2 regions of the Dokdonia sp. 4H-3-7-5 genome follow, and region 1 is predicted to be linked to the other one. Evidence: riboswitches for the same ligand, from Rfam matches in the RefSeq annotation. Region 1 holds a riboswitch; the other holds the start of a gene.
The links. Region 1 has a riboswitch for S-adenosylmethionine ahead of KRODI_RS13260 (Na+/H+ antiporter NhaC family protein). Riboswitches for the same ligand answer to the same signal wherever they lie in the genome.
Positions count from the first base shown of each region.

Region 2: another riboswitch for S-adenosylmethionine. It lies ahead of KRODI_RS03775 (O-acetylhomoserine aminocarboxypropyltransferase/cysteine synthase family protein); the one in region 1 lies ahead of KRODI_RS13260 (Na+/H+ antiporter NhaC family protein).

Region 1 is NC_015496.1:2,970,922-2,983,525, reverse strand. Features, by position in the region: gene thiE (thiamine phosphate synthase) at 1-591, shown strand, start outside; gene KRODI_RS13290 (thiazole synthase) at 588-1,358, shown strand; gene thiH (2-iminoacetate synthase ThiH) at 1,370-2,488, shown strand; gene moeB (HesA/MoeB/ThiF family protein) at 2,490-3,581, shown strand; gene KRODI_RS13275 (DUF6268 family outer membrane beta-barrel protein) at 3,747-4,640, opposite strand; gene KRODI_RS13270 (peptidylprolyl isomerase) at 4,997-5,425, opposite strand; gene KRODI_RS13265 (hypothetical protein) at 5,753-6,181, opposite strand; SAM-I-IV-variant riboswitch at 6,577-6,673, shown strand; gene KRODI_RS13260 (Na+/H+ antiporter NhaC family protein) at 6,710-8,044, shown strand; gene KRODI_RS13255 (fasciclin domain-containing protein) at 8,300-8,974, shown strand; gene KRODI_RS13250 (DUF4494 domain-containing protein) at 9,167-9,727, shown strand; gene thiE (thiamine phosphate synthase) at 9,900-10,541, shown strand; gene KRODI_RS13240 (cold-shock protein) at 10,669-10,860, opposite strand; gene KRODI_RS13235 (SDR family NAD(P)-dependent oxidoreductase) at 10,922-12,484, opposite strand.
Region 2 is NC_015496.1:844,074-856,677, forward strand. Features, by position in the region: gene metH (methionine synthase) at 1-1,469, opposite strand, end outside; gene KRODI_RS03755 (homocysteine S-methyltransferase family protein) at 1,469-2,467, opposite strand; gene KRODI_RS03760 (trans-sulfuration enzyme family protein) at 2,464-3,636, opposite strand; gene KRODI_RS03765 (aspartokinase) at 3,636-4,724, opposite strand; gene KRODI_RS03770 (alpha/beta fold hydrolase) at 4,712-5,689, opposite strand; gene KRODI_RS03775 (O-acetylhomoserine aminocarboxypropyltransferase/cysteine synthase family protein) at 5,764-7,056, opposite strand; SAM riboswitch class I at 7,236-7,357, opposite strand; gene metK (methionine adenosyltransferase) at 7,797-9,050, shown strand; gene KRODI_RS03785 (CIA30 family protein) at 9,335-9,877, opposite strand; gene KRODI_RS03790 (TonB-dependent receptor) at 9,974-12,604, opposite strand, start outside.

The sequences.
Region 1 (12,604 bases):
AACTTACAGAAAGCATGTTCTCATGGTGCAACACTGGTACAACTCCGCTTAAAGAATGTTCCTCTAGATCAGGTACTAATTATAGCAAGAGAAGCGCGAACAATAACCGCACAATATGATACAAAACTCATCATCAATGATCATTATGAAGTAGCAAAAGAAGTAAAAGCAGATGGTGTGCACTTAGGAAAAACCGACTCCTGCCCTACTGTCGCTAGAGCGCATTTATACTCTTGGCAAATTATAGGTGGCACAGCAAATACGCTAGAAGACTGTCTATCATTAAGAGACAAAGGAGTGGATTATATAGGTCTTGGTCCCTTACGATTTACAACTACCAAAAAGAATTTAAGTCCGGTTTTAGGTTATAATGGCTATCACCTAATTACAGAGACATTAAAAACTAAAACTCCCATTATCGCAATTGGAGGAATCACCGTAGATGACGTAACAGATCTACTAGAAACAGGTATTCATGGAATCGCTGTATCTGGAGAAATTACCCATGATTTTACAAAAATAGAAGCCTTCCAGAAATCACTAGGAGCATCATTTAATAAAGAACAACATCATACATTGAATAATATATGAACGATATTTTAAAAATAGCAGACAAGGAATTCAGCTCACGATTATTTACTGGAACTGGAAAATTTAGCGCAGATCATTTAATGAGAGAGGCTTTGATAGCATCTGAGAGCGAACTAATAACCGTTGCTCTAAAGCGTGTAGATGTTGCCAATGAAGAGGATACTATGCTGCAAAGCATTATGTGTCCTCATGTGAATATACTACCTAACACCTCTGGAGTAAGAACTGCAACAGAAGCAGTATTTGCAGCCCAGCTAGCTCGTGAAGCACTAGAAACTAATTGGATAAAACTAGAAATTCATCCCGATCCCAAATACCTTTTACCTGACCCTATAGAAACTCTCAAAGCTGCCAAAGAGCTTGTAAAGTTAGGTTTTGTGGTGATGCCATATATACATGCAGATCCTGTGTTATGTAAAAGGCTGGAAGATGTGGGCGCACAATGTGTGATGCCTTTAGGAGCACCCATAGGCACTAATAAAGGAATAAAAACGGTAGACTTTCTAGAAATTATCATTGAGCAAAGTAATGTGCCAGTAATTGTAGATGCCGGTATTGGTAGTCCGTCGCATGCGGCTTATGCCATGGAGTTAGGAGCTGATGCTGTCTTAGTGAACACGGCCATCGCAGTGTCTAAAAATCCTGTAGCTATGGCAAAAGCATTTAAAATGGCAGTACAGGCTGGTCGCATAGCATACAATGCAAAACTAGCTCCAATAAAAACATATGCAGAAGCTAGCAGCCCGCTCACTTCTTTTCTTAATTAAAACAACCAGTTATGTCTTTTAAAAGCACTTTTGATACCTATGATTGGGATACTGTAGAAAAAGAAATCTATAGCTACACAGCACAAGATGTACGGCATGCTCTTGATAAGGAAAAGATCGATTTAGAGGATTTTAAAGCACTTATATCTCCTGCTGGAAAGGGTTTTCTAGAAGAAATGGCACAACGCAGTCATTCACTTACTAAGAAGCGTTTTGGTAACATCATCCAGATGTATATACCGATGTATCTGTCTAATGAGTGCCAGAATATATGTACGTACTGTGGGTTTAGTATGACTAATAAAATCCCTCGTAGAACACTCAAAGATGAAGAGATTCTAAAAGAGGTTGCATTTTTAAAATCTAAAGGATATGATCACATTTTACTAGTTACAGGAGAAGCAAACAAAACGGTAGGTATTTCTTATCTAAAGAACGCTATTGAGCTCATAAGAGCACATTTTTCAAACATTAGCATAGAAGTGCAGCCACTAGATCAAGAGGAATATGAACAGCTCATTGATGCTGGATTGTATGCTGTGTTAGTATATCAAGAAACCTATAATAAAGCAACATACAAAACGCATCACCCGAAAGGTAAAAAATCAAACTTTGACTATCGTCTCGATACACCAGATAGGCTTGGCAAAGCAGAAGTACATAAAATAGGTATTGGTGCATTGTTTGGTCTTGAAGACTGGCGTGTAGATAGTTTTTATACAGCCTTACATTTAAAATATTTACAAAAAACCTACTGGAAAACTAAGTATTCCATCTCCTTCCCTAGACTTAGACCACATCAAGGAGAAGTACAACCTAAGGTTGAAATGACAGATGCAGATCTGGTACAGCTTATTTGTGCATATAGATTACTAGATGAAGATGTGGAGTTATCTATGTCTACTAGAGAAAGTGAACGCTTCCGAAATAACATCATAAGTCTAGGGATTACATCTATAAGTGCGCAATCTAAGACAAACCCTGGAGGATATGTGGTAGATCCACAATCTTTAGAACAATTTGAAATCTCAGACGAAAGAGATACGGAAGAAATTAAACAAATGATTGAATCTCAAGGGTACCAAGCAGTTTGGAAAGATTGGGATAAAAGTTATTTTGAAATTGCTTAGCATGGAACTAACCACCGCCGAAAAACAACAATATAGCAGACACCTCATTCTAGACGAAATAGGATTAGAAGGTCAATTACAAATCAAAAAAGCAAGCGTTTTAGTCATAGGTGCAGGTGGCTTAGGTTGCCCAGTGTTACAATACCTTACTGCTGCGGGTGTTGGTAGCATTGGTATTATAGACAACGATATTGTTGAACAATCCAATTTACAACGTCAAATTTTATATACTCATGATGATATTGGGAGTAACAAAGCGATATCAGCTACAAGGCGCTTAGAAAAACTCAATCCTTATATTAAATTTGAAACATACCCAATGCGTCTTACTAGAGATAATGCGCTAGAGCTCTTTGCAAACTATGATATTATTGTGGATGGTTCTGATAATTTTGCTACTCGATATTTAGTAAATGATGCTGCTGTATTAAAAAATAAACCTGTCGTGCTGGGTTCTATTTATAAATTTGAAGGTCAGCTGGCCGTATATAATTATAAAAATGGTCCTACTTACAGATGTTTATATCCAACACCACCTAAACAAAATGAAATGCCTAATTGCTCTGAAGCGGGAGTTCTAGGCGCACTAGCAGGTATAATAGGATCTTTACAAGCCAATGAAGTATTAAAAATCATCTGTGGAATAGGTGATGTTCTTTCCGGCAAACTGCTCACCTATAATATGTTAAGCATGGAACAAATGATTTTGGTATTTGATAAGGATACCAGTATCATAGTCAGTCTTCTTGAAGATAAGTACGAGTTACAATGTGAGCTTCTTATTGATAATATGGGAATTACAATAGATGAGATTTATAAACATCCAGATAAATATAATCTCCTAGACGTTAGGGAAGGTAATGAAAGAGCAGTACATCATATTGGAGGCCAACATATTCCTTTAGGCGAGCTACAGAGTAGAATACAAGAAGTCTTACAAACTAAAGACCTGGTTGTGTATTGTAAAGCTGGTGTACGTAGTAAAAAAGCTATCAAATTATTGCAAGAAGAAGATTTTCAGTGCAGGCTTTTATATTTGAAGGGAAGCTTTTTCCAAATGTTATTAATTTTCTTAGTACATCTATCATTTTAGTGTAGATCTCTATTACACTCTTTAAATAATCTTTCAAAAGTTAAAGTCAGTCGCTTATAAGTTGTAGCTGGCGAGCAGTAATTTTTTGATTGCTTCTCTTTAATAAATTAAAAAAGTCCATTCTAAGAATGGACTTTTTATTATTGATATAAAGAATGAACTTCTCTAAAGTCCTAGTCTGTAAATAAAATCTATTCCATAAAATACGCTACTGTCAAATTCATTATTTAGCCTATCACGATCGTCGCCTCCCAATTGGAAAGTAAGCAATTGTGCACCTACCTTATCCCCTTGACGATAAAGACCATAATCTGTAGTATCTAAACCTATTTTTGCTCGAGCAACTAGAGTATTGTCTAAAAAAGCATAGGCTCCAAAAAGTGAAAAACGAATAGACTCCTCTTGCACATAGAGTCTTGATTCTGTAGCACTAAGATTATAAGATTTGATAGAAGTCACTAGATTAGCTCCTAAGCTAAAGTTATCTGTAATCGCATAATTTACGTCTGTACGTATTGGTAAAGTTGCGTTTATAGTAAACTTTTTATCTTTTGACTTATACCATAATCCTATGAGTGGAGTGATTGTTGTCCCGAAATTTTCTGATGATACATAAGCACCAAACTTAAACGAATATTTAGAAGAATAACGCTTCTCTAATAATGCGAGTCCGCCCATTTGAAAATTATCACCAGCACCTTGATTAAAATCTGACGCCAACTTAGGCAAAGCGACATAAGTACCACTCCACTTATTACCATGATCATACTTAATACCTAAGTTAAGTCGGGTCATAATAAGATTAGTTCTCGAGGGTGAAAAATTTAATCCTAATCGTGTATTCTCATAAGTAAATCCTCCTATGATAGAAATATCACTTGTAACAGGAAGCGGGAAGTAAAATTCTACAAAAGTATTATCAACCTCTGTTTCTACTTCTGTATCTACATTGCCTAATGTAGCCCCATTATACGTTACTTTTAAAACATCTAAGTAGTCTTGACTATAAAGCGAAGTGCTAACGAGGATGATAACACAAAAGAGTAATAATTTTTGCATAGAGGTGATTTTAAATAATGAATTGATTAGTTTAATATTCTATTTATAATTCAATAATTTACTATTTTTTTTAAATTATAAACAATTAATTATTGTAATAATACATTATTTATAATCGAAATTTCTGTTGTTAGGTGCTTAAAAACAGTAATTGAAACTTAAATCTTTTTATAGGATATATTAATTTCTTTTATGGATGTTCATTTCAAAGAATTTTAAGTAATGATTATCGTGTATTTGAAACGTGGACTTTAAGAACCTGGTTTATATAAGTTTTTCATAGTTACGAAAGTGTTATCCATAAAAAAAACGCCCTAGCATAGCTAAGGCGTTTTATATCTTATAAAAATCGTGTATTATGCGATTTCTAGTAATTCAAGTTCAAACTCGAGAGTTTGTCCTGCTAGTGGGTGGTTTGCATCTACAATGATGTGATCTTCATTTACTTCAGATACACGTAACTGCTGCTCAGAACCATCAGGTCTAGAAGCTACTAATATAACTCCTACTTCAGGTTTGATTTCTTCAGGTAATTGTGTTTTGGGTACCGTTTGAAATAACTCTTGTTGTACGTCTCCGTATGCTTCTTCTTTAGTTATAGTAACCGTTTTCTTCTCGTTAACCGCCATATCTATTAAAGCATTCTCAAATCCTGGGATAAGTTGACCTTTTCCAAGTTCAACCTGTAAAGGTTCTCTTTGTAAAGAGCTATCAAACACCTGTCCATCTTCTAATTTTCCTGTGTAGTGTACTTTTACTACATCACTTTCTTTTACTTTACTCATAATTACTTGTTTTTAATCCAATTATAATTTACAAAACTACAAGAAGAAAATCGGCTTACGAAGGAATCCATCAATGAATCTAAAGACTGTAAAAGCTTGTACTGTGATATGTAGTTTTACGATGATTCATAATAACCAATATTATCTCAAAAATAAAGGCCTGACACCCCTGCCAGACCTTTATAAACTCAAAAATCGTGAGCCCCTCTCACGATCTTGATTCATTTGAATTGTGCGCAAAACTACTCTTAATCACAGAGAAGCTTGAACGCTATTCAATAAGATACTAGTGCAATTGGTTATCTTTTACTGGTTGAAAATTGATTATTAGATCTTATAAAAATTGCTTATTTCATATTGAGCCAACTTAGGAATAGCTCCTGTAAATACTTTTACCTCCCAGTGACTCAAATGCGGCATCATTTCCATAGGATGCTCAAAGAATATCACATTATCTGCCTTTGTAAACGTAGCAGATGGAATGATATAAAAAGCTCTTGGAGCATCCTCTATGACTGTCACTAAACCTAAAAAACGGTGTCCTGCAACCTGTCCATAATCAAGCTTTTGTATTTTAATATTTTCCTCATCTTCTACTTGGATAGAACGTAGTTGTAGCTCGCTTGTTTTACCCGTAGGTGCTGTGATGAGAAAGTCAAGGCCTGCTACTCTATTAGTATCTGGCGCAATGGTAAAACCAGCTTTCGAGAGTTCGCTTGTGACAAAATCTATTAGTTGTAATGTGTCGTTTTTCATAAAGGGGTGCAAAGATAATTATTTCTTAAAAAAAGTAGGATTGCATAACCACTATAACGATGTACTAAAAAGGTAAAGAAAATGTACTTCTAGATGGATGTTACGCTTTCGCGAAAGCGTTAAAAAACTTAAAACGCACATAAAAAACTAATTATACAGGTCAACTATATCATAAATAAAGGATTGATGAGTCTATTATAAAAATAAATGGGTTCTCTTGTATTGTAAGTGGGATGATATCGTCAGAGTACAAATCGTTTAAAAGAATATCAATCTTATAAATGACTGTATGCAAGTACAAATTATACTTTCAGCTATTTAATTACATAAATATTGAAAAATTAACCTTTTTTAAGGTTTAGAATATTATTTGAACACTAGTTTTGCACCCTTAAATTATTTATCAAGAATCTCAATTAGGAGATAGCAACCTGCAATAACGAGCAAGGTGCTAAATAGATAAGCCAATTAGTTGGAAACAATGTTAACTCATACTTCTATCTAAATTGCTATTATCTCCTTGCAAGAATGAAGAAGAACATGACACAGACTACACAAATTTTCCCAAAATTTTCAGCCCTAGTTCCGCTATTTGTATTTGTAATAACATTTTTAGGAGTTGGTATTTATCAAGATGACTTCTATGCGCTGCCTGCCCCTATGGCGGTTATTGCAGGAATCATCGTGGCTTTTATAATGTTTAAACAGACTATAAATGCTAAGATTGACATCTTACTTAAAGGTTGTGGTGATGACAAAATTTTAACCATGTGCCTTATTTATTTACTGGCTGGGGCATTTGCCGCAATTACTAATGCTACAGGGAGTGTGGATGCGATTGTAAATTTAGGCTTAGATTATATTGCGATACAATATATCTACGTAGGTATTTTTGTCATTGCTGGGTTTTTATCGGTTTCTACAGGGACATCTGTGGGTGCAATTGTCGCGCTAGCACCCATTGTGGTAGGTTTTGCAGATAAAAGTAGTGCAGACCTTGCCATACTTTGTGGTGCCTTGCTAGGTGGTAGTATGTTTGGTGATAACCTCTCCGTAATTTCAGATACTACGATAGCTGCGACCCAATCTCTGGGTACAAAAATGAGTGATAAATTCAAGCAAAATATAAAAATTGCTGTTCCCGCAGCGCTCATTACTATTGCTATTTTTATTTTTCAAGGAGTAGATCTCACAACAGATGTAACAGAGACCGTTGTTTATGAATATGATGTAATTAAAATTGCACCTTATGTCCTTGTCATTATTCTCTCTGTCATAGGACTCAACGTTTTTGTAACGCTTCTTGTAGGTGTACTTGCAGCAGCATTGTTAGGTATTATTTATGGTGATTTTACGATTATAGAGTCTACAAAGATTGCTTATACAGGTTTTACAAATATGACGGAGATTTTCTTATTGTCACTACTTACCGGTGGTCTTGCTGCTCTTGTGGCTAGTAATGGCGGGATTGAGTTTATATTAGTGAATATCAAAAAACTTATCAAAAGTAAAAAAACGGCACAATTAGGTATTGCTGCGTTAGTGAGCACTATCAATATGGCAATTGCAAATAACACGGTATCTATTATTGTTGCTGGTCCTATTGCAAAAACCATTAATGATGAATATGCCTTAGACAATAAGAAAACAGCTTCCATTCTAGATATTTTTGCATGTATCTTTCAGGGCTTACTTCCTTATGGAGCGCAGGTTTTAATGATTCTAAGTTTTTCAAAAGGTAATATCAATTACTTAGATCTTGTAGGTAATACTTGGTATTTACTATTGCTGTTTGTAGTTACCATCTTATATATCATCTTTAGAAGTGATACAAAAAAGCACGCTTTCGCGAAAGCTGCATAAGTACATCGCAAAGCACAATGTGAGCACTACGAACGTGTTGCATTCATATAAAAAAAATTCCAAAAGCGGAAAAAGAGATACTCCAAACAAAACTTTTTTTTAGCCAAATTGCCTCTTTTCTTATATAAATTGGCAATTCATAAGAATTTAGGGCTTTATTGTTAAACCTATCCCAAAATCAAACCCTACTGAGAACCGTACGGGAAGTTGCTGCGTTATATATGTAAATCTAAATAACACAAACACTAAACAATTATGAAAACAGTAAACGTATTATCAATGGCACTTTGTGCAGGACTTTTATCACTAGCTTCATGTGAAGGCTCAAAAAATGTTGGTAAAGAGGAAGTATCAAACCAAAAAGAAATGATGGATGATAAAATGTCTGAAGGTAAGGACATGATGGACGATACAATGTCTGAGGGTGAAGACATGATGGATGAAATGACAGTAATGGTAGGTGGAGCAGCAATGTATCCTTCTAAAAACATAATAGAGAACGCAGTAAACTCAAAAGACCATACAACACTAGTTGCTGCAGTAAAAGCTGCAGGTCTTGTAGAGACTTTACAAGGTGAAGGACCATTTACAGTTTTTGCCCCAACAAATGCTGCTTTTGAAAAACTTCCAGAAGGAACGGTTGCAACATTACTTAAGCCAGAAAGTAAAACTGCTTTACAAGGTGTACTTACATACCATGTAGTTGCAGGAAAATATGATGCAGCGGCTATTATGAGCGAGATCAAAAAGAATAATGGTACAGCAACCTTTACTACTGTAAACGGTGGGAAATTAATGGCTTCTGTAAAAGGATCGTCTGTAGTTCTTATGGATCAAAACGGAAACAGCTCTACAGTAACTATTGCAGATGTAAACCAGTCTAATGGTGTAATACACGTAGTAGATACCGTAGTTTTACCAGCTAAATAATTTTAAAATACCCAATTTTGAAAGCGTCACTGTACATTGCAGATGGCGCTTTTTTTTGTTTTAATTACTAGTAATTCTCTCGTATATAAAGCGCTAGCTTCACACTTTTGAGATTGTGAATATCTATTGTCGTTTTTTACTTTTTCGCCTTGAGCTAACCCCTATTTTTGGCAATCTTAAAATAAAAGATATATGAGTGCAACTTGGTATGAGTGCAAAGTAAAGTATAGAAAATTTGATGAAGCATCAGGAACTCAAAAGGTAAAAACAGAGCCTTTTCTTGTAGATGCTATTTCTTACACAGAAGCAGAAAGTAGAATAACACAAGAAATGACAGCTTACTTAAGTGATAGCGAAGAAATCAAAATCACAAACATAAAAGTAGCAAACTACGCAGAGATTCACCCATTTGAAAATTCTGATAGATGGTTTAAATCTCGTGTCTCACTCATCGCTTATGATGAGGAAAGCGGCAAAGAACGTAAGACTAATCAATACTTGCTTGTACAAGCAAATGATGTAAAAGAAGCCTTTGATAATACTGTTGTCACTATGAAAGATACGATGGGAGAATATACAATCCCAGCAGTATCTGAGTCACCTATTATGGATGTCTTCCCATACTTTTCTGGTGAGGAAGATGATCTAGAGCGTCTAGAAGAATTTACTAGGATTAAAGATTCTGTTCCTGTAGATTATAGCGAGAATAAGGAGCAAGCCATGGCAGACTCACTTACTACCGAAGAAGAATAAACCAGTAGATCTTACGTAAGATCTACGATAAAGAGGCTGCTTATAAACATATAGGCAGCCTTTTGTTTTTAATAACACATGCTCATCATAACTACAGTAAGACCCACGCGGGATGAGTATCTTTGCTAGATTACTATATAACCGTTTTACGTAGTTATTAAATAAGAAGATTATGATTCCAAAACTTCATTACATATCGCAAGGAAGCTCACTCAAAGAGCACATAGAACATATACAAAAAGCATGTAATGCCGGAGCTGAGCTCGTGCAACTCCGTGTAAAAGACTGTTCTCAAAAAAAACTGCTTGCCATTGCACAAGAAGCTAGAGAGATTACCGCTCATTTCCAGACACGGTTAATTATTAATGATGATTATAAAATTGCAAAAGAGGTAAAAGCAGATGGAGTGCACCTAGGAAGCGCAGATGCCTGCCCTATAACTGCTAGAAAACACTTATACACTTGGCAAATTATAGGAGGTACCGCACATACTTTACAAGATTGTGAGGCACTAATTGAGAAGCAAGTGGATTATATTAGTCTAGGACCTTACAGCACTACTACTACAAAAGAAACCACAGCGAAAACACTAGGAACTTCTGGTTATAAAGCAATCATTGACGAGCTAGCTACCACTACTCCTATGCTGGCTGTAGGAGGCATCACCCTTAATGACGTCAAAAATATTTTGGAAGCGGGTATCGATGGTATTGCAGTTTCTCAAGCAATTACAACAGAATTTAATAGCATTCGCTCGTTTAATGAGCTGCTAGGAGCATCTTCTACACAAGAACAGCGTCATAGTTTTGAATAAAAAAGCGTTGCTTATATTAATGATGATTGGTTTTGATTGCGCTTTCGCGAAAGCGTGAAAAAGATTATAAACAAAAAGCCCATCTAATTTAATAGATGGGCTTTTATTAAAACTTGAAGTATATGTATTAGATAACTCTTACGTTTACTGCGTTTAATCCTTTGTTACCTTCTTTAAGTTCAAATTCAACTTGATCACCTTCGCGAATCTCGTCGATTAACCCTGAAATGTGTACAAAGTGGTCTTTTTCAACACCTTCTTCTGTAATAAAACCAAATCCTTTAGTGTCGTTGAAAAATTTTACTGTTCCGTTATTCATAATATAATGTATTTAATAATTGTGATTATTTTTTATCACGGAGCAAAAGTACAACTAAAGATTACCAATCTATAGGAAAATAGTCTTTTAAAAATTTTCCAGACCAATGTTTACCTGTATTAATTCCATCAATAAGTGGATCCATCACCCTAGCAGCGCCATCTACGATGTCTAATGGTGGTTGAAAATCATGTACTTCTACTTTCTTTTTTGATAGCTCTGCAGGGTCCTCATCTGTCACCCATCCCGTATCTACGGCATTCATATATATTCCAGACTTTGCAAATGTGGCAGAAGAAGTATGTGTAAGCATATTTAATGCAGCCTTTGCCATATTGGTATGCGGGTGTCTATCCTCCTTTTTAAAACGGTGAAATTTACCTTCCATAGCAGACACATTAATGATATGCTTCTGTCCAGTATTTTCTTTCATCATGAGATTAGACAGACGGTTACACAATACAAAAGGCGCCACGGCATTAACTAGCTGTACCTCTACCATCTCAGTAGTTTCTATCTCACCTAGTTTTAAACGCCAGCTATTAGTCTTACGTAAATCTACTTGTTGTAAATCTGCATCTAGTTTTCCTTCTGGAAAGACTTCGCTAGTTTGTAACGAATTATCAAAACTATAAGGAATCTGAGAAAGCTCTGCCGAGTTGCGCAGACCTATTCCTGGTTCAGGCCCATGCCAAGTAACTGGCAAGACATTATTCTTACTAGTTTTTGCAGTACTTACGCTTAAATCTGATAACTCCTGCAAGCAGGTAATGTGATTTTGTAAGAGTGGCTGTGCGAGCTTAGGAAGTTGATCTACTGGTAGTTTTTCATTTTCCATTAAGTGGAAATAAAAACCAGATGGCCTACGCACCGTTTGTGCCGCATTATTAATTAGTATATCTAGCCTATCGTACTTCTGCTCTATATAATTACAAAATATCTCTACACTTGGTATATGACGTAAATCCAGTCCATGAATGTGTAAACGGTCGCTCCAGTCACCATAATCTTCTTCCTTTGCATATCGTATAGCGCTATCTGCTGGAAAACGTGTGGTTGCTACCACCGTCGCACCAGAGCGTAATAACATGAGGGTTATATGGTATCCTATTTTTAATCGCGATCCAGTTATTACCGCTACTTGACCATTAAGGTCGGCTGTTTGAAAACGTTTTGCATAATTAAGATCACCGCATGAAGTACACATCGTGTCATAAAAGTGGTGTAGCTTTGTGTAAACTGTTTTACATACATAGCAGTTTCTTGGAGACTCAAGTTCTGGAGTATCTTCTGGAATTGCAGCTGCGCCAAGTAACTTAGGTGCTACAAAAAGCGATGCTTCTCTAGCAGAGCGTATTCCTGTAGTTTTACGAGCGTGCTTATCTCTAGTAATCATCTTACGTTTGGCAGCCTTCTTGGCGTCTTTCCTCCTACGCTGAAACTCATCTCGATTAGGACGAGATAACATTCCTGAAGCTTTGAGAAGCTCTGTACGCTGTTCTTCTGGAAGCTCAAAAAGCTGATTTGTATCGGCTACTAGTTGCTGCAATGTATTAATACATGCATCAATTTCTTGTTGAGAGAGACTTTTATCTTGGGCGTTTTTACTTTGATCTTCGGGCATAATGAACTGCAATCATATTTTTTGCAAAGGTAATTATACTGCGTTTTATGAAGATGATAAATACTCGTATTCTTCTTGAAATATATTTGAATTACGCTTTCGCGAAAGCTTTGAGAATCC
Region 2 (12,604 bases), 1.3 Mb from region 1:
TTAGCTAGATATACCATCTCATCAAGACTAGGCGTAATTAAACCACTTAAGCCTATGATATCTACATTTTCGGAAATGGCTGTCTGAATGATTTTTTCTGGTGAGACCATTACGCCAAGATCAATAATCTCATAATTATTGCAAGCAAGTACTACAGAAACAATATTCTTCCCTATGTCATGTACGTCTCCTTTTACGGTTGCCATGAGTACTTTTCCAGCACTCTGACTTTGACCAGAGGTTCCATTCTTAAGTTTTTCTTCTTCTATAAATGGTAACAAATAGGCAACGGCTTTCTTCATTACTCTAGCAGATTTAACCACCTGTGGCAAAAACATCTTCCCACTTCCAAACAAATCTCCCACTACATTCATCCCCGTCATCAAGTGACCTTCTATCACTTTAATAGGAACATCCACAGATAAGCGGGCTTCTTCTACATCTTCTAGAATATAGGCATCTATTCCTTTTACAAGTGCTCTGGTGATACGACTTTGGATATCTTCTATTCTCCAGGCTTCTGCCTCCTTTTCTGTAATTTCTTTTTGGCCTACGGTTTCTGCAAATGTTAATAATCGTTCTGTGGCATCATCTCTTCTATTGAGAATTACATCTTCTACACGCACTAGCAAATCTTCTGGAATGTTATCATAAATCTCCAGCATAGCAGGGTTTACAATACCTATATTCATCCCGGCCTTTATCGCATGATATAAAAACACAGAATGCATAGCCTCGCGCACTGCGTTGTTACCTCTAAAACTAAAAGAAACATTACTCACCCCACCACTTACAGAACAATGTGGAAGATGCTCACGCACCCATCTCGTAGCCTCTATAAAATCAATGGCATTGCGTTTATGCTCATCCATTCCCGTCGCCACTGGAAAAATATTAAGATCAAAAATGATGTCTTCTGGTGGAAAATTGACTTCATTAACCAAAATCTCGTAACTACGTTTTGAAATCTCGATACGACGATTATAATTATCTGCCTGTCCCTCCTCATCAAAAGCCATGACGACTACGGCAGCGCCGTATCGTTTTATTTTTTTTGCTTGCTCTATAAAATGCGTCTCACCCTCTTTAAGACTTATAGAATTTACTACGCACTTCCCTTGTACGACTTGAAGACCAGCCTCTATAATTTCCCATTTTGAACTGTCTATCATTATAGGAACACGAGAGATGTCTGGCTCTGCAATGACGAGGTTTAAAAACTTAACCATCGCCTCCTTTCCATCAATAAGGCCGTCGTCCATATTGATATCTATAATCTGCGCACCATTTTCTACTTGATCTCTAGCTACAGATAGCGCCTCGTCAAATTTCTCTTCTTTTATAAGCCGTAAAAATTTCTTTGAACCCGCTACATTTGTACGTTCGCCCACATTTATAAAATTACTTTCTGGAGTAATTATTAGTGGCTCTAAGCCTGAAAGACGCATATATCTGGGAGTCACATTCATTATAGCTTACATTTTCTAGGTGTTACATTCTCTACAAGTTGAGCAATAGCTTTAATGTGAGCAGGTGTAGTGCCACAACAACCACCCACTATGTTCACGAGGTTTTTATCGATATATTTTTTAATCTGCGTCGCCATTTGTTCTGGTGTTTCATCATATTCACCAAAGGCATTAGGCAAGCCCGCATTAGGGTGAGCAGAAATCCCGTAGTTAGTAACATTTGCAATGGCTTCGAGGTGTGGTTGTAATTGAGAAGCTCCTAGTGCACAATTAAAGCCAACACTAAGTAGTGGAATATGAGAGATAGAAATCAAAAAAGCTACTGCTGTTTGCCCAGAAAGCGTACGTCCCGAGGCATCGGTAATCGTACCGCTCACCATAATTGGTATGCCTGAGTTGCGTTCTTCCTTTACTTCCTCTATTGCAAAAAGACAAGCTTTTGCATTAAGGGTATCAAACACCGTTTCTACAAGTAACATATCCACACCTCCATCTAGCAAGGCTTCTACTTGTTGTTTATAAGCTACTCTGAGTTCTTCAAAGCTCACTGCACGATAGCCTGGATCATTTACATCTGGAGACATGCTTGCTGTTTTGTTTGTAGGCCCTATACTTCCTGCTACAAATCGTGGTTTGTGCGGTTCTTTTTCTGTAAAAGATTGAGCAACTTCCTTAGCAATTTTCGCGGAAGCATAATTTAAATCATACACGTACTCCTCCATCTCATAATCTGCCATTGCGATAGTCGTACTTGAGAAGGTATTAGTCTCCACAATATCTGCTCCTGCTTCAAAATACTTGCGATGCACCTCTGCAATCGCAGCAGGCTGTGTGAGAGACAGCATATCATTATTACCCTTTACAGAGAGGTGAAAATCCTTAAAGCGCTCTCCTCTAAAATCTTCTTCAGAGAAGTTATATGCTTGCAGCATGGTTCCCATAGCCCCATCAAGAACCAAGATTCTTTCTTGTAATGCGCGTGTGAGTTGGCTTTTCATAATTGATTAAGAGCTTGAAAAATGTCACTTTTAATATCTTCAATATGTTCTAAACCCACAGAAATACGGATTAACCCATCAGTGATTCCTACGGCTTCACGCTCATCTTTTGACAATTTTCCATGAGTAGTACTTGCGGGATGACTTACGATTGTTCTAGTATCTCCAAGATTTGCAGTGAGGGAACACATTGTGATAGCATCTAGAAAGTCACGTCCATTTTCTAAACCTCCGTGTATCTCAATGGTAACAATATTCCCACCAGCTTTCATTTGCTTTTGAGCAAGTTTATGCTGTGGATGCGATGGTAAAAATGGGTAGCGCACCTGCTTCACTTTACCGTGAGATTCTAGCGATATAGCAAGCTTGTGCGCGTTTTTACAATGACGCTCCACGCGCACCGCTAGTGTCTCAAGACTTTTTGAAATTGTCCACGCGTTAAATGGAGATAATGCAGGTCCCGTTACCCTTGCAAATCGATATATTGTATCTATTAACTGCGCACTTCCCACGGTGATTCCTCCCATGGTGCGTCCCTGCCCATCCAGTAATTTTGTCGCAGAGTGTATTACAAGGTCTGCTCCATAGCGTATAGGCTGCTGTAGATACGGTGTTGCAAAACAATTATCTACTATAAATATGAGATTACGCTTTTGCGCAAGCGCTCCCAGACGTTCTAAGTCTGCAATTTCTGTAGCAGGATTTGTGGGAGACTCTACGTATATAATTTTTGTGTTACGTTGTATTTTTGAGGAGATCTCGTCTAGCTCAGTAATATCAAAATAGGTATGAGTGATTCCCCATTTAGGTAAATGTTTTGTAAATAATGTGTGCGTATTCCCAAAAATCGCTCTCGCCGAAAGGACATGATCACCACTATCAAGTAAGGCAGCAAACGTGCTAAAAATAGCACTCATCCCAGTGGCAAAAGTCACGCCTTGCTCTGCTCCCTCTAGCAAACAGATTTTTTCCACCAGCTCTGCACAGTTAGGATTTGTGTAACGGCTGTAGATGTTACGCTTTTTTTCTTCGGCAAAAGAGGCTCTCATTTCTTCGGCGCTGTCAAATACAAAACTCGAAGTGAGATATACCGGCGCGGCATGCTCTTGATGCACAGAGCGCTCAAGTTGCGTGCGTATAGCAAGTGTTTCTGGGTGATGCTTGCTCATTAATTAAGGCTTTGCGTTATTTTAATTATATCACTTAAAACACCTCTTGCCGTAACCGCTTTACCAGCTCCCGCCCCTTGAATCACAAGCGGCTGATCTCCATATGAAGCGGTATAAATCTCAAAAACAGCATCTGCCCCTTGCGTTTGACCTAGTGCTGTAAACTTAGATTCTTGTACTAGTTTTACCTCGAGTTCTTGCGTTTTGACATTGAGTTCTCCCACGTGACGTAGCACTTCGTGTTTTGAAAGTTTACTTTTACTCTCTGTAAAAATGGTGTCAAGTGTTTTTACGCTTTCGCGAAACTGTGATAAAGTAGTTTTTCCATTAAGTTCCTTAGGCACTAAAGATTGAATTTTTACATCTCCAAACTCCTTTCCAAGGCCTATCTCTCTACTTAAAATTAATAGCTTGCGAGCAACATCTTTCCCTGAAAGGTCTTCTCTTGCGTCTGGCTCGGTAAGTCCAAGCGCGTCTGCTTCTAGTAGTATATCTGAAAAGTCTTTATCTTCCTTAGAAAAATTATTGAACAAGTAACTTAATGATCCAGAAAAGACTCCTCGTATCTTATGGATCTCTTCTCCACTTTCATAGAGGTTTTTAATGGTTTCTATAATTGGTAATCCGGCTCCAACGTTTGTTTCGTAACCAAATTTCTTCTTATTAAGTGTAAGAGATGCTCTCAACTTTTTATAGAAATCGTATGACAGTGTGTTTGCAACTTTGTTTGCCGTCACGATATGAAAACCATGCTCTACGAGGTCTATGTAGTTATTTGCAAAGGTTGCGCTAGCCGTTACATCTACTGCTACAAATTCTTGTTCCTGCGTGTGCTCATTATCGTTTTGTTCTTTTATTGTTTTCGCGAAAGCGTAAATATCATCTAGCGTATAAGGCTGCGCTGCGGTCTCAAAATTAGAACTCCAACCAGAGGTGACGTTATCTTTAAATAGCGCCAACTTAGAATTTGCAATACAAAAAATGTTGAGCTTTCTATTTGTAGTTTTTTTATTAAAATCTGTGATCTGCGTGATGAGGGTGCTCCCCACATTACCGATCCCAAAGATGACTATATTTATTTGTGACATAACTGTTTTTGAAAAATAGGTTGTACGATAGCAGCGAGCTGCTCGTATTCAATTAAAAAGGCATCGTGACCATGGATGGAATTTATTTCATGATAGCTAGACGTAATTCCAGTTTCTTGTAGCGCAAGGTGAGTGTCATATATCTCATCTGCTAGAAAAAGTCCGTCGGTATCTATTGCGACAAGGTGCACTTTTGCTGTAAGTTGGCTCACTGCTTCATTAAAGCTTTGTTTACCCTTTGTAATATCTGCCGTAAGCAATAATTGATTCATTAATTTATAAGAAGCAATAGAAAATCGTTCTGATAATCGCTTACCGTGATGATCTAGCCAACTTTGAATATTATATAAAGAAGCTTCTTTTTTAGTGCGATTAAATTTTTCTTTAAAAGAGGCAGGCGTACGATAAAAAGTCATCGCATGGATGCGTGCATCATAGATAGGTTTCTGAGAATGATTTAATAAACTATCTTGAATGTGGCATTGCGCAATCACCCAGTCGGTCGCTTTCCAGTCTGTCGCTATTGGGATAAGATGGTCTGCAAGATTAGGCCTTTGTGTTGCAAGTTCCCAAGCAATCTGACCACCAAGCGAACCTCCTATAATGGCAAAGAGTTTTTTAATATCTAAATGCTCAAGTAAGGCAATTTGAACCTTTGCAATATCACTATTAGTAAATGCTCTATAATTAAGCACAAGATGATTTTGATTATTATCATAACCATTCCCAGGAATATCCATGGCAAGTATGGTATAGCAACTTGTGTCAATCGCTTTATCTACACCAATCAAGTCACTCCACCAACCGTTTTCTCCAGTTATAGAAGAGTTTCCCGTAAGCGCATGATTTACTAGCACGACAGGCGCTGTACCTAATGGCTCACCAAATAATTGATACGTGACATGTAAATGACACGTATATCCCGAGTGTGTTTTAAAATCTTGTAAATCAATGTGTAAAAGCATAGCCTATCTATAAGTTAAAAAAGGGAGTCCCTATGAATAGGGGACTCCCGCACTAATTAATTAACTAAGATTAATTACACTAAGACGTTTTTATCTACTCGCGCAAATGCTGCTACGAGATCTTCTTTTAAATCTGCTATATCCTCAAGACCTACAGAAAGACGTATTAAATCTTTAGTCACGCCTGTGCTTACTTGATCCTCATCACTAAGCTGTTGATGGGTTGTACTTGCAGGGTGAATTATGAGCGATTTACTATCTCCTATATTTGCTAGCAGTGAGAAAAGTTTAGTTTCATTTGAAATTGTTTTTGCACTCTCAAAACCTCCTTTTACACCAAAGGTCACAATCCCACTCTGTCCTTTAGGCAAGTATTGTTTTGCAAGGTCGTTGTACTTACTAGAAGCAAGACCTGGATAGTTTACCCATGCCACCTCATCACGAGTTTGTAACCACTCTGCAAGTTCAAGCGCATTTTTTGAATGTTTCTGCAACCTAAGTTCTAGTGTTTCTAAACCTTGTAAGATTTGGAATGCATTAAATGGACTCAAAGCGGCACCATGATCACGCAATCCTTCTATACGCACCTTAGCAATAAACGATGCTTCCTTAATCACATCCCAGTAAACTAGGCCATGATATCCTGCGGAAGGCTCTGTAAATTCTGGAAATTTACCGTTACTCCAGTCAAATTTACCTGCATCTATAATAACTCCGCCTAGTGCGGTACCATTACCATTTATGTATTTTGTAAGAGAGTGAATCACGATATCTGCACCGTGCTCGAATGGGTTGAGTAGCGCTGGTGTTGCTACGGTGTTATCTACAATGAAAGGGACTTTGTGCGCTTTCGCGAAAGCGGAAATACCTTTTAAATCTAATACATCAAGCTTAGGATTACCTAATGACTCTACAAAGAAAGCTCTCGTATTTTCCTGGGCTGCTTTCTCAAAATTTTTAGGATCTGAAGGATCTACAAATGTTGTTGTAATCCCAAAGCGAGGTAATGTCACACTGAGAAGATTCCATGTGCCTCCGTAAAGACTACTAGAAGCTACAATGTGATCTCCCTGCTTTAGTAACGTAAGTAAAGTCGTGTTAATGGCCGCAGTTCCTGAGGCGGTCACGACAGCTGCTAGTCCGCCCTCTATGTCTGTAAGGCGCTTTTCCAGCACATCATTTGTTGGATTATTGAGACGTGTGTAAATAAAACCTGGCTCAGACAGGTTAAATAGGTTTGCTGCATGGTCTGCATCTTTAAAAACATAAGCCGTGCTCTGGTAGATAGGCACCGCTCGAGTTCCTCCATTTGCTGCATAATCGTGTCCTGCGTGCAACGCTTTGGTTGCTAATTTTTGTGTACTCATTTTTCTCTTTTTTGTCCCAGTACTACTAGGATTAATTTTAGCCATTCACTTCGTGTGAACGGATTAAAAACAAAAGCCAAATATTTCCAATACGAACCCTTATCTCAAGGTCGAGGAAATGTTTAAAGAAAAATATTATAAGAAAAAACATAAGCGCATACCCGTGAGGTACTTGCTCGATGTTATCTATCCTCAAGTTTCGGTAATGAGCGATTCTTGGGTAGAATGTAGCACCTTCTTTCTAAGTGAAAGGGTTGCTAAGGCTTCATAGGGTCATTCCCTCAGCCTTTCTTGATAACATTTATTCTGTTCATTAATGCGCTTTCGCGAAAATCTGAACTGTCATTGAACTTTGTGAGCACAAATATTGTAAAAACAAATCTACAAAAACAAACTTTTTAGAATTTTTTTCTAAAAAGTTTTATTAAAACCACTATTTCAGTAAAATATTCAGCTTAAATTATTTTTACAGTATAATATTCTAATCTAGGTTATGAGAGCTTTAAATTTGCTCTTCAAATTTTCACAAAACAATAACATAACCCTACTAAATTGGTAGGATAATGGATTGTTTATATTATTAAAGTTTCTTTACCTTTGTGCCAAAATTACGAGGACAGATTTGACTGCTTGCAACCTCAATAAAAAATGGCTAAAATCAAACGTAAGACTTTAACGTTTCTTATGTTATGTTTCTACCCAGCATACGTCAAATCTACTTCTTGACAAAAAATTAAAAAATGGCTTACTTATTTACCTCAGAATCTGTTTCTGAAGGACACCCAGATAAAGTTGCAGATCAGATTTCTGATGCACTTATTGATAATTTTCTCGCTTTTGATCCGCAATCTAAAGTTGCTTGCGAGACCCTAGTTACCACTGGACAAGTAGTACTTGCTGGTGAAGTACGATCTAGTGCTTATTTAGATGTTCAAAAAATCGCTCGTGAAACCATTAACAAAATAGGTTATACGAAAGGTGAATACATGTTTGACGGAAACTCTTGTGGTGTATTATCTGCCATACACGAGCAGTCTGACGATATTAATCGTGGTGTAGATCGCGATACTAAGGAAGAGCAAGGAGCAGGAGATCAAGGAATGATGTTTGGCTACGCTACTAAGGAGACAGAAAACTTTATGCCACTGGCACTTGAGCTTTCTCATAAGTTGCTTATTGAACTAGGTAACCTACGTCGTGAAGATGACGAGATTACTTATTTACGCCCAGACGCAAAAGCGCAGGTGACTATAGAGTATAGTGATGAAAACGTACCTCAACGTATTGACGCTATTGTAGTTTCTACACAGCATGATGATTTTGATGAAGACGAAGCAATGCTAGGTCGCATACGTGGAGATATTCAAGATATTTTAATACCTCGCGTAGTAGGTTTATTACCAGAAAATATTGCAAACCTTTTTAATGATGATATTAAGTATCACATTAACCCTACTGGGAAGTTTGTAATAGGTGGACCTCACGGAGATACTGGTCTTACAGGTCGTAAGATTATTGTAGATACTTATGGTGGTAAAGGAGCTCACGGAGGTGGTGCTTTTTCTGGAAAAGATCCATCAAAAGTAGATCGCTCTGCTGCCTATGCAACACGTCACATTGCAAAAAATCTTGTTGCTGCAGGAGTTGCAGATGAAATTCTTGTTCAAGTTTCTTATGCTATTGGTGTTGTAGAGCCTATGGGCATCTTTGTAGACACATACGGTACTTCTAAAGTAAACTTATCTGATGGTGAGATTGCAAAGAAAGTTACTGTACTATTTGACATGAGACCAGCTGCTATTGAAAGCAGGTTAAAGCTACGTTCTCCTATGTATAGCGAGACTGCCGCTTACGGACACATGGGACGTACAAACGAAGTAGTTACAAAAACCTTCAAGAGCTTTGACGGTAAAGAAAAGAATATCGAAGTAGAATTATTTACTTGGGAAAAACTTGATTATGTAGAGAAAGTAAAAGAAGCTTTCAACCTATAGTTGACTTATATGTTTAAAAAAGGGAGCCTAATGGCTCCCTTTTTTGTTTTTGTGTTTTCATAATAGCGATGCGTTAGATTTATTATCACTCGCATGCGCTCACTGTTATGAGATTTCTCGACAGGCTCGAAATGACAAATGACATTCAATTACAATTACCCAGCATTCCCACTATTATCTGATTTATCGGCAGGCTCGAAATGACGACTGATTTCCAATTACAATTACTTAGTCTTCTCACTGTTATGTGATTTCTCGACAAGCTCGAAATGACTTAGATGTAATTACTCGAATACGATTTTATCTACTTCAATCTCAAAATCTGTAGCAGCTTTTGTATTTGAGATCAGTCCGAGGCGAATGATTGATGCTAGGTCATCTTTGTCTGGGTGACCTTCCAAAGGTTCACCAAGTCTATATGTTCCAAAATCTGAAAGATTGTAAGTGACAGTTTTCCACTCACCTTCTGTTATCGGCAAATTGATTCTATAATTCGGTCTCCAGAATCTTTTGTACTTATTGAGCGTAAGTGCAAAGTCTTGCCCTGTAGATTTATATCGCACAGTTACTTTGGTATATGGCGATAAGTCATAAGATTGATACGGAGTTCTCAAGGATGCAAAACCTCCATTATTCTCAAGACTTACGCTTCCGCGAAAGATGATACTTTCTGCAGATTGCTCCACCTCGCCTGTAGATAATCCTCCCATAACACCGTCCAGAACGACGAACCAGTCATCACAATTATCACAAGAGGTTCCAAAATTAAAAGAGAGTGTTGTCGTGTTCATAGTAGTTGTGATCAGTAAGGCTAAGAGATATTTCATAGCTTTTTTCTTTAAAGTTACGCTTTCGCGAAAGCTTAATCCTTCAATTTAAAAGACTTTTAACGAGCTAGATAGCCACAAGCCTTAGCATACTCGTTATAAATTATACTTCACCGTAAACATTGCGATTCTAGGTTGCACAAAATACTCTGTATTTGAGATTGTAAAATCATTTACATTGTTACTTGAAATGGTGTCCACATTCAAGAGATTTGTAGCCTGTATACGGAACTCCCACTGACTATCTGGCTTCTGGTAATACAAGTTTGCTTCTAGAAAAGAATACATATTATCAATCTCTGTACTATCATCATTATCATCATAATTATAAAGACTCCAGTCTGCACCTAATGTAAAGCCTTTACCGAAATTCCACTCTGCGTTTGCAAAAGGTCTGTTTGTAAAGAAGGTTCTATCTGTCACACCATTATCAGAGTTTGTGCTTGTAAAGTTGTAACCTATTTCAAAATTTGGCGCTTCTTTAAAATTTGTCTCTGCACTTGCTCTATAATTCTGTGTTAGGTTTTTTGTGTTTCTATCTTCACCGTTGATAATGTTATTAAGATCACTATAGCTTCCATTTGCACTCACGTTAAGTTTCCACTTCTTAAAACGTTTTGAGAAACGTGCGTTAGCACTTAATGTCTCATCTGCAAAGTTTGTGTTGTTTACTGGACTAGCTACTTGGTTTATCCCTACAAATGACCCAGAAGTCTTTATAGGATCTACTCTGCGAGAATAATTTACTCCTCCAAAGAGACTCGTAAAGTTGAACATGCTAAAGCTAAAGTAATTGATACTTGCATTGTGATAGATAGCATTTTCTATCTCTCTGTTACCACGATATAAACTATTGTAGTTATTAAATAATAAGCCTTCGGCAAAATTATTTACGTCTGTATACTGCGCTGTCATCTGGTAGTTTACTCGTAAACTTTTCCCTTGAGAGAAATCTAATACCGTAAATAAGTCTGGCAGTAGTCTCACATCACTATCTTCTGTTGTTGTGCCTAGTTGCTCACTCTTTGTAGTATAATTATGTAATGTCAATCCTGGAGTAATTGTAAAAATTCCCGTTTTAAGTTTATAGTGAAGTCCTACAAACACATCACTAAAGTTAAATGCAACATCGTTACCTATAATAGTACCATCTAGTGTCTCGGTAAGATCATCTACCGTTCCTGTTTCTAAAATTTGAAATAGATTAGAATTAAAGTCTTGGCGACTTAAGGTTGTTCCTGCAGTAATATTAATGTTACTCTTTTTATTAAGGATGTAATAGTAATCTAATTTTGCGTCTAGCTTATTGGTTTTGATATTTTTGTTTTGATTGATATCAAAAAGACCATTTGCACCAGGCATAAAATCGATAGCGCTTATTTCATTTGTCATATCTGCTGGGTCAGGCGCTGTAAATGGCTCTTGAGAAAGCGTAGCATTATAAAACGGATCTTCATCTTGATACAAATGCTGGATAGTCCCTGAGAATATGTTGTTCTCATCAAGTGTGTAGTACAGATTTACATTCTGATTGATAGAAAATGGTTCATTCTCCTTGTCTTGATCTACCACATCTTCTTGTACAGCTCCATCTCGTGTTACGATACTAGTACCGTCTGAAAATTCTGTTTGCTTGGACTTTTTTACGAGCACATCATAATCAAACTGCAAGTTTGCGTTAGGCTTATATACAGAACTCAGTTTTGCCATACCTAACTGATTGCGCTGATCTGTACTCTCATTGAAACCTTGTGTAAATCCCTGATTGATAAATGTATTTAGCGAGTTATTTACAAAGTTTGTCTTGTTATCTGAAAGTAACGCAAGACCGCTTATATCCCATTTCGGGTTAATCGTATATGTAAAGTTGGCCGCTGCAAAACCCGTTTCAATCTCGTTTGCACGATTATTTTGAGTGGTAAGAAAACCTAGACCACCATCACTTACATTAAAAGAAGTCCCACCTCGCTGATTAAAATTTCTAAAACCTCCGGTAAAATTAAAGTAGTCTCTAAACGTAAATGGAACCTCTCCTGTATTATTAAAATCTGTTATAATATTAATACTCCCTTTAGGGCTATAGTAAAATAGTTTTGCTTTACCTAAATATCTAAACTTCTCTCCATCACCAGCACCTGCTGTAAGATCTCCAAACCAGAAATTTGTTTTACCTTCCTTAAGACGTATATTAATCGCGACGTTATCTTGATCATTACCTAGACCTCGCATTTGAGAGACCTCATTATAGTTTTTAAGAACCTCAACCTTTTTAAGTGCATCTGCAGGGATATTTTTTGTAGCAAGTTTAGAGTCTCCATCAAAAAAATCTTTACCCTCAATCATCACCTTAGAGACAACCTTTCCTTCTACCTCTATCTGTCCATCATCATTAACCTCTATCCCTGGTAACTTTTTGAGTACATCACCTAGCTTTTTCTCATTTCCATTTGTAAAACTATCCGTGTTATAAACAATAGTATCACCTTTAATGGTAACAGGCATCTCATATACCAACTCCACATTATCTAACTGATTAGGATCTTCCTTTAACGTAAAGTCTTTAGTAATATCTTGGGCATCTTGAGCAACGTTTATTTCTTCATTTACAGATTGCAATCCCAAGTAACTCACTTTAATATCATAGGTGATCCCTGTAGTAAGGTCAAGGCGGTAGCGTCCTGATGCATCGGTAATACCATAAGATTCTAATGTACCTTCGGCTTTATT